DNA from 3 places in the Paenibacillus sp. FSL H7-0918 genome. Region 2 is predicted to be linked to each of the others. Evidence: predicted binding sites of a transcription regulator. Region 2 holds the regulator's gene; each other region holds the start of a gene.
What was found. The regulator NrdR, encoded in region 2, represses ribonucleotide reductase genes. The targets are predictions, from matches to a motif close to AACACNATATATNGTGTT.
Positions count from the first base shown of each region.

Region 1: the regulator NrdR is predicted to act here: its motif matches at 2,720-2,737, upstream of nrdI (class Ib ribonucleoside-diphosphate reductase assembly flavoprotein NrdI).
Region 3: the regulator NrdR is predicted to act here: its motif matches at 1,712-1,729, upstream of MHI15_RS26240 (adenosylcobalamin-dependent ribonucleoside-diphosphate reductase).

Region 1 is NZ_JBBOWJ010000002.1:507,749-511,987, forward strand. It holds gene MHI15_RS16185 (sensor histidine kinase) at 1-741, shown strand, start outside; gene MHI15_RS16190 (helix-turn-helix domain-containing protein) at 772-2,421, shown strand; gene nrdI (class Ib ribonucleoside-diphosphate reductase assembly flavoprotein NrdI) at 2,825-3,184, shown strand; gene nrdE (class 1b ribonucleoside-diphosphate reductase subunit alpha) at 3,171-4,239, shown strand, end outside.
Region 2 is NZ_JBBOWJ010000007.1:10,947-15,185, forward strand. It holds gene MHI15_RS30085 (MFS transporter) at 1-202, opposite strand, end outside; gene MHI15_RS30090 (TetR/AcrR family transcriptional regulator) at 395-967, shown strand; tRNA gene MHI15_RS30095 (tRNA-Lys) at 1,705-1,777, opposite strand; tRNA gene MHI15_RS30100 (tRNA-Ala) at 1,788-1,863, opposite strand; gene nrdR (transcriptional regulator NrdR) at 2,115-2,591, opposite strand; gene MHI15_RS30110 (alpha/beta-type small acid-soluble spore protein) at 2,755-2,973, shown strand; gene MHI15_RS30115 (lytic transglycosylase domain-containing protein) at 3,058-3,621, opposite strand; gene coaE (dephospho-CoA kinase) at 3,618-4,214, opposite strand; gene MHI15_RS30125 (manganese efflux pump) at 4,224-4,239, opposite strand, start outside.
Region 3 is NZ_JBBOWJ010000004.1:287,520-291,758, reverse strand. It holds gene MHI15_RS26245 (DEAD/DEAH box helicase) at 1-1,497, opposite strand, end outside; gene MHI15_RS26240 (adenosylcobalamin-dependent ribonucleoside-diphosphate reductase) at 1,902-4,239, shown strand, end outside.

The DNA.
Region 1 (4,239 bases), on a different contig from region 2:
AATATCGAATGGAACAGCGAGCTTGGCGATGTCGGCCGGGGCATTAACCGCCTGTCCCAAGATATCGTAGCGCTTATGGACAGCCGGCTCGCTGACGAGAAACAGAAGCAGGAGCTGGAATACCGGATGCTGCAGAGTCAGATCAATCCCCATTTCCTGTACAACACACTGAATTCGATCAAATGGATGGCTACAATTCAGAATGCTACCGGCATCGCGGAAATGACCACTTCACTATCCAGACTGCTGCGCAGCATCGCCAAAGACAACCGTAGACTAATGCCGATGAAAGATGAGCTGAGCCTGCTGGATGATTATTTTCTAATTCAGAAATACCGCTATGGCAGTACGGTCTCTATGGTAAAGGAGATTGACAACGAGGAACTGCTAACCGGCCTAATTCCACGATTCACGCTCCAGCCCCTGGTCGAGAACGCCATCTTCCATGGCATTGAGCCCAAAGGCAGAGGAGAAATTCTCATTAAGGTGGCCAAAAGTGGATTCGCCGATATTCTAGTTACGATTGAAGACAACGGTATAGGGATGAAGGAAGAAGAAATCTCCACGATTCTGACGAATCCAGGTAATGGAAGCAAAGAAATGCCCGAGAATATTGGACTCCGCAGCGTAAATGAACGTTTGCGCCTGGCATTTGGGGATAATTACGGTCTTTCGATTGAGAGTGAGTCGGGCCAATATACCCGGATGAAGATTCTTCTGCCGTTCCTGCAAAAGGAATAGAGTAGCATATCAAGCAAGGATGTGATGGAATTGATCAAGTTGTTAATTGCTGATGACGAGGCGCTGGTCTGTATCGGCTTGCAGTCCATGCTGAAGTGGGAGCAATATAATATAGAAATTGTCGGCATTGCACACAACGGGGCTCAAGAGGAAGAAATGATTGACACCCTTCGTCCTGACATCGTAATCAGCGATATAAAAATGCCAATTAAAAGCGGCTTAGAAGTTGCCAATGCGGTACGCAAAAAACACGGCCGGCTTCCGCTGTTCATCATCTTAACAAGCTACGAGGAATTCGAATACGCGCGTGGAGCGATTGAAGTGCAAGCCACAGATTATCTAGTGAAGCTAGAACTGACACCAGAGGCACTTGATGCCTCCATTCGGAAAGCAATTTCCCAGTTGGAGGCTTTTCAAACCCTAGACAGCTATCCCATGCTTGCTCATAGAGGCAATCTACAAGCTCAACGCGATAAATTTTTCATCCGCCTGTTCAATAACTTATTCGCAAATAAAAACCAGTACCTTTTGCAGAGAGATGATTTAAACCTTGAGCTCAAGGAACCTGCTTATCTAGTCTGCACTTGCCGTATTTTGGGGCCAGACAGTGTCCCGCCCCGCGGCGATAAAATGGTTGCTCTGTGTTCAAGTACCGTCCAAATGGCCAAAGATACGCTTACTTCCATAAGACCTTGTTATGTGAGCAGTCTGGACTTGCGCAATTTTGCTGTAACCCTGCCCGTCAACGGGACGGATTCACGGCAATGGATGCCTGAGATTGAAATGCTATTGACCCATATGGCCTCCATACTCCATAACTACTTCAATGTAAGGATCATCGGCGCGATCGGCTTTGCGGTCGAGGATCCTTATTTGCTGCGGGAAAGCTACCTCGCTGCGCGAAAAGCGCTTCCTGCTGCGGTTAAAGCACAGTCGTTTGTGTTTTTTGCCGAAGGAGAGTCGCTGGAGCAGGATCATCTGTTGTTTGATTTCTCCGAATTGCGTACAGAGATCCGCCGTGCTTTTGAAGAAATGGATACCCAAGCTTTATACGCCATTATCTCCAAAATGATCGAAATCTTCGACGGCCGGGCCGACCTGCTGGTTCCCGCCACTGATGCCGCCTGCAACATTCTGTACATGGCCACTTCACTGCTCGCAGACGGTGAGAACATTGTGGAACAAATTTTCGAAAATGAACCGGAGGGCTACCGGGCTATCTACCAGATGCATACGATTGAAGAGATCGCTGGCTGGCTGATCCAGTTCCGGGACGGTTGCTCAGACATCCTCTCTACCCGCAGACAAAGCTACAAGGAGCAGCTCGTCAAAAATGTCCAAGAGTATATTAAACGAAATCTCGGAACTAAGCTCTCGCTCAATCAAGTGGCTGATGTCTTCAATTTCAGTCCCAACTATCTGAGCCACCTTTTCTCCAAGGTTGCCAAGGTCAACTATGTGGAATATATCACGGAGATCAAAATCACGACAGCCAAAGAAATGATGGCACGTGGGGAAGGTCGCATCTACGAAATCTCACAGAAGCTGGGATATGAGAGTGCCTTCTATTTCAGTAAAGTTTTCAAAAAGGTAACCGGAATTTCCCCCAGGGAATACATGCAGCAACTTAAAGCAGATTCACCATCTGACCGAAGCCTCGGAGTGAACAACCGTTCTTGAGATCAAGAGATTATTAAGAATAATCCCACTTCGCAAAAATAAAGCCAATAAATCTGCAAGGAGCAGGCTCTGTTCCTTGCAGATTTATTGGCTTGCCATCACCCTCAGCAGCATCCCTAAGTATCACCCTTATTCCTGCAATTTTTTTATTTTTATTTTTAAACTAGCAAAATGCTAATACTCCGGTCTTTCTGCCCTAAAAGTCTACCAAAAAACCGCTTACGAGACACTTTCCCAGCTATTAAGACTGCTGTTCCCATATTGACTTTTCAACATATAGTAATTAAAATAAACAACGCACACTAAATATAGTATAGATACGATTTTTCAGTATTTATAGCTTATCCATTCAGTTTTCATACTATTTTCAATAGTTTTTAATATTTACAGGGGGACAGACACCATGCTAGTCGCGTATGATTCAAAAACAGGAAATGTCAGACGCTTCATCAGCAAACTTAAGTTGCCGGCTGTGCAGATTGAGGAGCATATGACGATTGATGAGCCCTATGTGCTTATTACATATACCACCGGCTTTGGACAGATTCCAGAAAAGGTGTCTACTTTCTTGAAGAACAATAATGCCAATCTGAAGGGCATCGCCGCCAGCGGCAATAAGAACTGGGGCGAGCTGTTCGCGCACAGCGCGGACTTGATTGCAGATCGGTATAACGTGCCCGTTATCGGTAAATTTGAGTTATCGGGTACATTTGGCGATGTAGAACGGATTAAACAGGAGGTGAGCCGGGTTGCGGCATATTGAATTAAACAACATGTTGATGAAGAGAGACGAAAGTGGCTTCTTTCAGCTAGACAAAGATCTTGAGGCAGTAGCCGAATTTATGCGGGATGTAGAGCGGCGGAGTCTGGTTTTTGCGAATACAAAAGCCAAGGTTGATTATATGATTGAACAGGATTTCTACGAGAATTTTTATGAACAGTACAGCACGGCGGAAATTGAAGAAGTCTACCAGATTACCCACGCCTACAACTTCAGTTTTCCATCTTATATGGCAGCTTCGAAATTCTACACGGATTACGCTGTAAAAACCAATGACCGCAAACAATATCTGGAGCATTACCCGGACCGTGTGGCGGCAGTCGCCCTTCACCTGGGACGCGGCAATGCCGATACTGCGGGGGTACTTGCCCGTTCGATGATGGAACAGCGCCTGCAACCTGCGACACCAACCTTCTTAAATGCCGGTAAGAGCCGGCGTGGTGAGCTCGTCTCCTGCTTCCTAATCGAAATGGACGACTCGCTCAATTCCATCAACTATGTGCTGAATACCTGCATGCAGTTGTCGAAGATCGGTGGCGGTGTGGCCGTTAACCTATCCAAGCTACGCTCCCGTGGTGAAACTATCAAGGGTGTTGAGGATGCTGCGAAGGGAATTATACCTGTACTTAAGCTGATGGAAGACGGCTTCTCCTATGCAGATCAGATGGGTCAACGTAAAGGATCAGGAGCAGCCTATTACAATATTTTTGGCTGGGACGTTCTGGAATTCCTCGACAGCAAGAAAATCAACGCCGACGAAAAAACAAGACTCAAAACCCTGTCCATCGGCCTGATTATTCCAAACCGCTTCTATAAGCTGGCGAAGGACAATGAAGCGCTGCATGTATTTGCTCCTTACAGTGTGTACAAAGCCTACGGCACGCATCTCGACGATATGGATCTGGATGACATGTATGATAAGCTGCTGGCCGATCCACGTGTCAAAAAGAAGAAAGCTATGAGCGCACGGGATATGCTGACCAAAATCGCCATGATCCAGCTGGAATCTGGCTATCCATATATCATGAACAAGAGCA
Region 2 (4,239 bases):
ACAAACCTACAACATAACCGATTTGAGTTAAAGTGACGATCAAGCCTGCGGCTGTAGAAGAAAGTCCTGTCGAGACACTGATAGGTCCGACAAGGGTTTGAGCATAATAAAGATTGGCCACGATAAGCCCGCATGCCGCTGCTAACATAAACATCATCCCACTTGAAATGTGGTTCTCTTTCGCCGCTTGTTCTTTTTGCATGTGAATCCTCCTCAGATGGTCATAATAATTTAAATACTATACGTTCAGTTCACTAATTCATGTTTAAATAATATACTGAACGTATCGTTTTGTAAATAGGCGATGGTCATTTATTTTTCCAGATTTTTTTAGTATACTGAACGTATAGTTTATATTTTGATTGGAGACAGATTAACGAAAGGGTGATTTCAGATGGAGATTAAACGAGGACGTCCGCGTAATGTTGAGACGGAGAAGTCTATTCTTTCCGCTTCCTATGATTTGTTATTGGAAAATGGTTTTGGAGCAGTTACGGTGGAAAAAATAGCGGATCGTGCCAAGGTCAGCAAAGCTACGATATATAAATGGTGGCCTAACAAGGCTGCCGTGGTGATGGATGGATTCCTATCCTTCGCTGCGGACAGACTGCCCGTACCTGACACAGGTTCAGTATTCGATGATATTCTCATGCATGCAACGAACTTATCCCGGTTCCTGATTAGTCGAGAGGGTAAAATCATTACGGAGATCATTGGAGAAGGACAGATGGATTCAGGCTTGGCGGAAGCTTATCGGACCCGATATTTCCAGCCTCGTCGGCTTGAGGCACGGCTGCTTATGGAACGAGGTGTTCAGCGCGGGGAATTGAAGGATACTCTCGATATTGAAGTTGTTACCGATCTTATTTACGGGCCGATATTCTACCGCTTGCTGGTGACCGGCCAACCGATAGACGATGCTTATGTGCAGCAGTTGGTGAGGTACGCTTTTGAAGGAATACGGTAACTAACGGGAACGGTAAAATAGACCGCCCTCTCTCACAAGGGATCGGTCTATTTCTGATCGTAGTACTAAAAAATGTCGGACTGGCGGAATGTTGAGATACAACGGACCGAGGTGCTCTTATTTTCTCATAATGGGGCGTTTTCCCAAGCTATCGGACTCCTACGCACTTATTTAGTCTTTTCAAAACAAAATACTGCTACTGGAGAGGAAATAAGTGCGCTACGGTCCGATCACTCGACTAATTTCACTAAATAAAGAAAATAAGAGCTATACAGTCCGCAGGATCATGAATGGGTGATTCGAACGGACATGAGGTTAGTTCCACTAATTAAATCAGTTTCCAAAGAAACCTTTCTGCTGCAAAATGTCTCGCGTATCGTTCCATAATTTATTTTCCATTACCCTATCTCCTCCCGGTTGGACGGGTACAATGGGATTGCCTGTCCCAACGTTAAAATATCCCCCACTGCTCTCTTGATACTTAGGATCGGTCATTAAACAAATAATGATCTCCGCTCCTTTACGAGGATGTTATTGCACTGCTCAACTACCTCAAAAAGAAATAGACCGCCCTCTCGCAAAGGAATGCGGTCTATTTCCTGACTAAACTTCCGAAGCCGCCGCCCTTAAAAGCGGCTATTGCACTGGGAGTCGTGTTTCCGCACGACTCTCTTTGCATTGTACGTTTTATCTACCCAAACAACAAAAAAAACGGCATTTCTGCCGTTTCTTTAGGATGGACTCTCAGGGGCTCGAACCCTGGACAAATAGATTAAGAGTCTACTGCTCTACCAACTGAGCTAAGAGTCCATATGATGTTTGGTGGAGCCAAGGGGGATCGAACCCCTGACCTCATCGCTGCCAGCGATGCGCTCTCCCAGCTGAGCTATGGCCCCAAACTGAAATTTCAGATGTATGTAATCATACATTTTTTAATTTTAGTTTGGTCGTAATTGAGTTGTTCCGATAAACTCAAGCGTCGTAGGCGACTTCTATATAATATAAAAAATCGCCCTCTATGTCAACACTTTTTTTAAAATTCATTTTTCCACTCAAATTCCCCGCTCAAAACTCAGAGGAAACAAACCAGTACAAGCACTCCTAACAGACTCTAGGATTGGCTGTAACGCCCTAACTGGACAAAACCCTATAATCCCTCTAATTCTCCCGTACTCTTGGATAGCAGCCCCTTGAGTTCCTTCATGAACATATTAATATCCTTGAACTGGCGATATACGGACGCAAAACGAACGTAAGCCACTTCATCTACTGGGTAGAGCTGCTCCATCACGAATTCACCAATCTGTTGGCTTTCCACTTCCGCAACGGCGATGCCGCGCAGAGATTTCTCAACCTCGGACACGATCTTTTCTAGACGTTCCACAGAAACCGGCCGTTTCTCACAAGCACGGATGAGACCACGGAGTATTTTATCACGACTGAATTCCTCACGGCTGCCGTCTTTTTTAATTACAATGAGTGGCGTTTCTTCAATCATTTCAAAAGTAGTGAAACGTTTGCTGCAACGCTCACATTCACGCCTACGACGGATTGACTTATTTTCATTCGCTGGTCGCGAGTCCAGCACTTTAGTATTTGTGTGATCACAGTAAGGGCATTTCATAAGCTTCATCACTTCCTAATACATAATGGTTTGGTCCCGGAACGTTATAAATCCGGCTTTTGAACGGCTTTTTTATTATTTCCAGAAATCACCGTTTTTTTCTTGTAATGATAATGGCAAGTCCGGCACATAATACAGTTACCAACAGAGGAGGTGAACAGCAATGAGCCAAAGCAACAACTCCAATAACCTTGTAGCTCCAAATTCCCGCGGTGCCTTGGAACAACTTAAATACGAAGTTGCCCAAGAACTAGGAATCACGCTTTCCCCAGATGGTTACCAAGGCAATAAAACTTCTTATGAAAATGGTTCGATCGGTGGTTACATCACTAAACGTCTTGTAACCCTGGCAGAACAACAACTGGCAGGTCAATACAAATAACCTGACCAACATAAGCTTTTTGAAGAAGTATTAAACGACCTACAGGTCGTTTAATACTTCTTTTTATACATAACACGGTAGAAATTAAAATTCTTTGTAAATGTCCGTGTACTGATCATAGTAATAATTAACGCGCTGTACATAATGCCTGGTTTCACCAATGGGAATATCTTTAATGGTTGCATCTGTCCCATCCCAGACCCCTTCGTCCAACCAGCGTTGAACTTTTCCGGGCCCAGCATTATAGGCTGCGATAATTGCTGTACGTTTACCTTCGAACTGACGGGATAAAGTTGAAAGATACCATGTACCCAGTTCAATATTAGCCGAAGGCTCATGCTTGAGTTCTTCCATAGATACGTTTGGAAGCTTGGCCTTTTCCAGCGCCCACTTCGCGGTATCCGGCATAAGCTGCATCAGCCCTAGTGCGCCTTTTTTGGATTCTCGTCCAGTTTTGAAGTTCGTTTCTACACGAATAATCGCGGTTACAAGAAACGGGTCTATCTCATAAGTGATGCTGTGCTTGCGAATCTCATCTTTAAAATGGATGGGATAAAACCACGACATCCAGTTAGTGCTCAGAAACAATATTGCCGTAAAACCCACAAATAGCAGAAGCAGTACTCTTTTTTTACGTAGCCATTTCATGATAAACCCAGCCTGTCCCAAAAAACAGCAACCTGTTGCTCAGTGTACGCAAGATCGCCACTGTTGTCGATGATGTAGTCCGCTTTATTACGTTTCTGTTCAATATCCATCTGTGCATTCAATCGCGCTTCTGCTTCTTCTAAAGAGAGCCTATTACGTTCCATTAATCGAGCAATTTGCATATCACGGGGAACGTACACTACTACAATCTCATGGAACAGGGTCTCAAGCCCTGATTCAAAAAGAAGCGGAATATCCACAATAATAAGCCGCTTCGGCTCTTCCTGCTCCATGCTGTACATACGGTCTTTGATTTCCTGCCGGATGGCAGGATGCGTCAAATTGTTCAAGGTTTGCAGGGCCACAGGATCTTGAAAGACGATTTCACCTAATTTGGCCCTATTCAGTGTTCCATCCGTAAAAAGGATCTCTTTTCCGAATTGCTTAGCAGCAGCAGCCAACACTTCATGCCCGGGAAGCATAACTTCTCTGGCGATCACATCGGCATCAACCAGCCTCGCTCCCTTGTTCACAAGCAGTGCAGACACTGTGCTTTTTCCGGATGCGATTCCTCCGGTTAAGCCTATAATCATGTACTCACCTCATAATAGCTTCAGT
Region 3 (4,239 bases), on a different contig from region 2:
CGTAGACAAGTTGTAGATCACTACGTCATTTTCTTGCCCTAACCGATGGACACGTCCGATACGTTGCTCCACGCGCATGGGATTCCAGGGCAGATCAAAGTTGATCATATGGTGGCAAAATTGCAGGTTAATTCCTTCACCACCGGCTTCCGTTGCAATCATAACTTGAGCGCGGCCGCGGAAAAGATCCATCATCCAATCTTTTTTCCCACGGTTCATTCCGCCGGAATAAGAGACACACATCAGCCCATGTTCACGGAAATATTGTAGTAAATACTCTTGAGTTGCGCGATATTCCGTGAAAACGATGACCTTTTCATTCATTTCTTGAATGAGGGCTAAGGTTGTTTCAGCTTTAGTGTTTGTTTTAACGGTACGGAGGGTCTGTAGCAGCTCCATCATCCGGTCTCTTTTTGGGGAATCCGCAGGCAGCTTTTTGATCAAATTAACTAAAGTGATAAAGACGGCATCCCGGCTGCTGCACACCTCACGTTGAAGGGTTACCAGAGAAAGCATACTGCTAAGATTGCCGCCGGATTCCTGATACTGGTCTTTGACAAAGGAAGTAACACTGTTATACAAATCTTTTTCTTCTTGGGAGAGAACTAAGGGAATATTACGGACTTTTCGTTTCGTGAAATTAACAGGACCTTCACCACGGCGATTGCGGATCATGACCTTCGAAAGCTCGTCCCGCAGTTGACCTTCATTCTTGGGCTGGCGTTTATCAACCACGAAATTCGAGGCAAAATCGCCCTGATTTCCAAGTTGCCCCGGCTTCAGTATAGTGATCAGATTAAAGAGTTCGCCCAGATCATTCTGAACGGGAGTCGCGGTGAGCAGCAGGCAATATTTTTTGCGTAATTGCTGTACAAATAGATAATTGGTCGATTTTTTATTCTTCAGCTTGTGAGCTTCATCAATGATCAACATATCGTATTCATTTTCCAGCAAGATTTCCTTATGCGGATCTCGTTTGGCGGTATCCATCGATGCGACGACTATGGCGTTGCCCCACGAATAGGCTTTTTTCTGAGCGACAGCAGTGATGCCAAATTTCGCATTCAGCTCACGAACCCATTGCAATACTAGAGAAGCAGGTACGAGAATAAGCACTTTGGAGACAAGACCGCGTACGAGATATTCTTTGAGCACCAGTCCTGCTTCAATGGTCTTGCCCAGTCCAACCTCATCTGCAAGAATCGCGCGGCCTGACATTTCGAACAGAACCTTATGCGCTGTATCCAGCTGATGGGGAAGAGGGGACAAGCCGGATAAATGCTTCATACATTGCAGCTCATCGAAGCTCGTTACTAGACCTGTTTCCTCTCCTTGTACGGCAAGCTTAGATAAACGGTAGTCTCCCCATGGGCCGCCCTTTTCCAATTTGAGCTCCAGATCTTGCAACCAATTCCGGTCAAAAGAAAGAGGAACAGGCAGTATCGGCGCGGGTGTTCCCCCTTGCTGGGATAGAGAATTACGGAATAATTGCGTCATAATGCAGCCTCCTCAAGCTCGGATTTATATCACCATTCGTAAGAGTAGTATGCTCGTAAACGAGAGAATTCATAACCTCCTATTTTTCACGATAGCCTTTAAAAAAGAGAGCAAGAGCGAGAAAAAGCAGCAACGTTTGCGATAATTCGGCAACTTGACTCTATTTTCGAATAAGACCTTCGATACAATATGTGGTATAGTTTAAAAGCTGACGCACACAATATATTGTGACAAAAGCTTGAAAATGTATTTTTTATAGAGTGCTTAGCTGGTATTTGTTATTGACAAGATGAGCTTCCTACATACACCTGTTAAGCAGTGGAGGATGGTAAGGGAGTTTTTGTTGTGGGCCCATACCTTGGACCGGAAACTAATATCTACTACACATGCGGGAGGTTTTTTTATTGAGTAAAGTGGAACGTAAGCAACGCCTTGAAGGGCTAAGTGAAAAAATATTTTTGGATCGTTATGCTTGGAAGGATGCAGACAGCAACAATGCTAAAGTAGGCGACGTTGTATTGGTGCTGACCAAAGATGATCCGAAGTTTCCAACTAAGGAAGTCGGAGAAATTGTGGAGCGCAGTGGTCGAATCGTAACTGTAAAGACACGCAGCGGTGAGTTTGTGAAATCGGATGTTGAAAAGTTGACCCTTAATATAGAAAAAACTCCTGAGGAAATGTGGGACCGTCTATCCACAGCGATGGCTTCTGTAGAGAAGACACCTGAGCTTCAAGCAGAATGGGCGGGCAAATTCCGTTCAATTCTGGATGATTGGAAGCTTGTGCCGGGTGGACGTATTGCGGCTGGTGCAGGTGCTAGTGAAGAATTAACATTGTTCAACTGTTATGTAATCCCTTCTCCAAAAGACAGCCGTGGCGGCATCATGCAGACATTGTCTGAAATGACGGAGATTATGGCCCGTGGTGGCGGTGTGGGCATTAACCTGTCTTCATTGCGTCCTCGTCGTGCGATTGTTAGAGGGGTTAATGGTTCATCCAGTGGTTCCGTATCTTGGGGCGGTTTGTTTAGTTATACTACGGGGCTTATTGAGCAAGGCGGCAGCCGTCGTGGCGCGCTCATGTTGATGATTAATGACTGGCATCCCGATGTTGAGGACTTCATTACCGTGAAGCAAACGATGGGCCAAGTCACTAATGCTAACCTTTCGGTATGTGTGAGCAATGGTTTTATGAAGGCTGTAAAAGAAGATCTGGACTGGGATCTCGTATTCCCGGATACAACCGATCCTGAATATAACGAAATATGGGATGGCGATCTCGACAAGTGGAAAGCTGCCGGCAAAAACGTTATCCATTATCGCACCGTAAAAGCGCGTGACGTGTGGCGTACGATCATTGAATCGGCATGGAAATCCGCTGAGCCAGGCGTCGTGTTCATGGAATACTATAACCAGATGTCTAACAGCTGGTATTTCAACCCGATTATTTGTACGAATCCTTGTGGAGAGCAAGGCCTGCCAGGCTGGGGAGTCTGCAATCTGTCTGCGGTGAACCTGTCCAAGTTCTACGATGAGAAAAATCATGATGTAGATTGGGAAGATCTTGCGACTACAACCCGTTATTCGGTCCGTTTTCTGGACAATGTAATTGATAAAACACCTTATCATTTCCCGGAAAATGAAGCGAACCAGAAAAAGGAACGCCGCGTGGGTCTCGGAACCATGGGATTGGCGGAGCTGATGATTAAATTGAACATCCGTTACGGCAGCCCGGAATCGTTGGAGTTTCTGGACAAGCTATACGGCTTTATGGCTCGTGAAGCCTACCTTGCTTCGGCAGAAATTGCTGGAGAGAAGGGTTCCTTCCTAGCTTTTGATACTGAGAAATATCTAATGAGCGGCTTTATGAAAAATATAGTCGAAGCGTATCCAGAGGTTGGCGAAGCGATTCGTGAACATGGTATGCGTAACGTTACAGTGATTACACAAGCACCTACAGGTAGTACAGGTACAATGGTAGGTACTTCTACGGGAATTGAGCCTTATTTTGCCTTTAAATATTTCCGTCAAAGTCGTCTTGGCTATGATGAACAGTTTGTTCCAATCGCTCAAGAGTGGCTGGAAGCTCATCCGGGTGAAGAGCTGCCGGACTACTTTGTAACTTCGATGGATCTGTCAGCTAAAGATCATATCCGTGCGCAAGCAGCGATCCAACGCTGGGTAGATAGCTCTATTTCCAAAACAGCGAACTGCCCGTCTGACTTTACGGTTGAGGAGACGGCTGAGCTATATGAAATGGCCTTTGATCTAGGATGTAAGGGTGTTACGATCTACCGCGATGGAAGTCGTGATGTTCAAGTTCTGGAAACCACGAAGAAGGAAGACAAAAAAGAAGCTGCTACGGTTGCAGCAGAGGAAGCTACAACTACTGTAGAAGCAAGTACAAGTGTTGTAGCAGCAAGTCCAGCGCCTCAAGTGACTACAAAAGAGGCGGATAAACAATACAAAAAACGTCCGCAGGTTCTGCGCGGCGCTACCTATAAAATCAACACACCATTTGGGATGGCATATATTACGATCAATGATCTTGATGGAATACCGGCTGAAATCTTCCTGAATGTAGGTAAAGCGGGTTCTGACGTCTTTGCTATGGCTGAAGCATTAGGCCGTGTATGCTCCTTGTTCCTCCGTTACGGAGATCATGGTGAGAAAGTGGAGCTGTTGATTAAACATCTGAAAGGCATTGGCGGATCAGGAGCTATCGGCTTCGGCGCGAACCGGG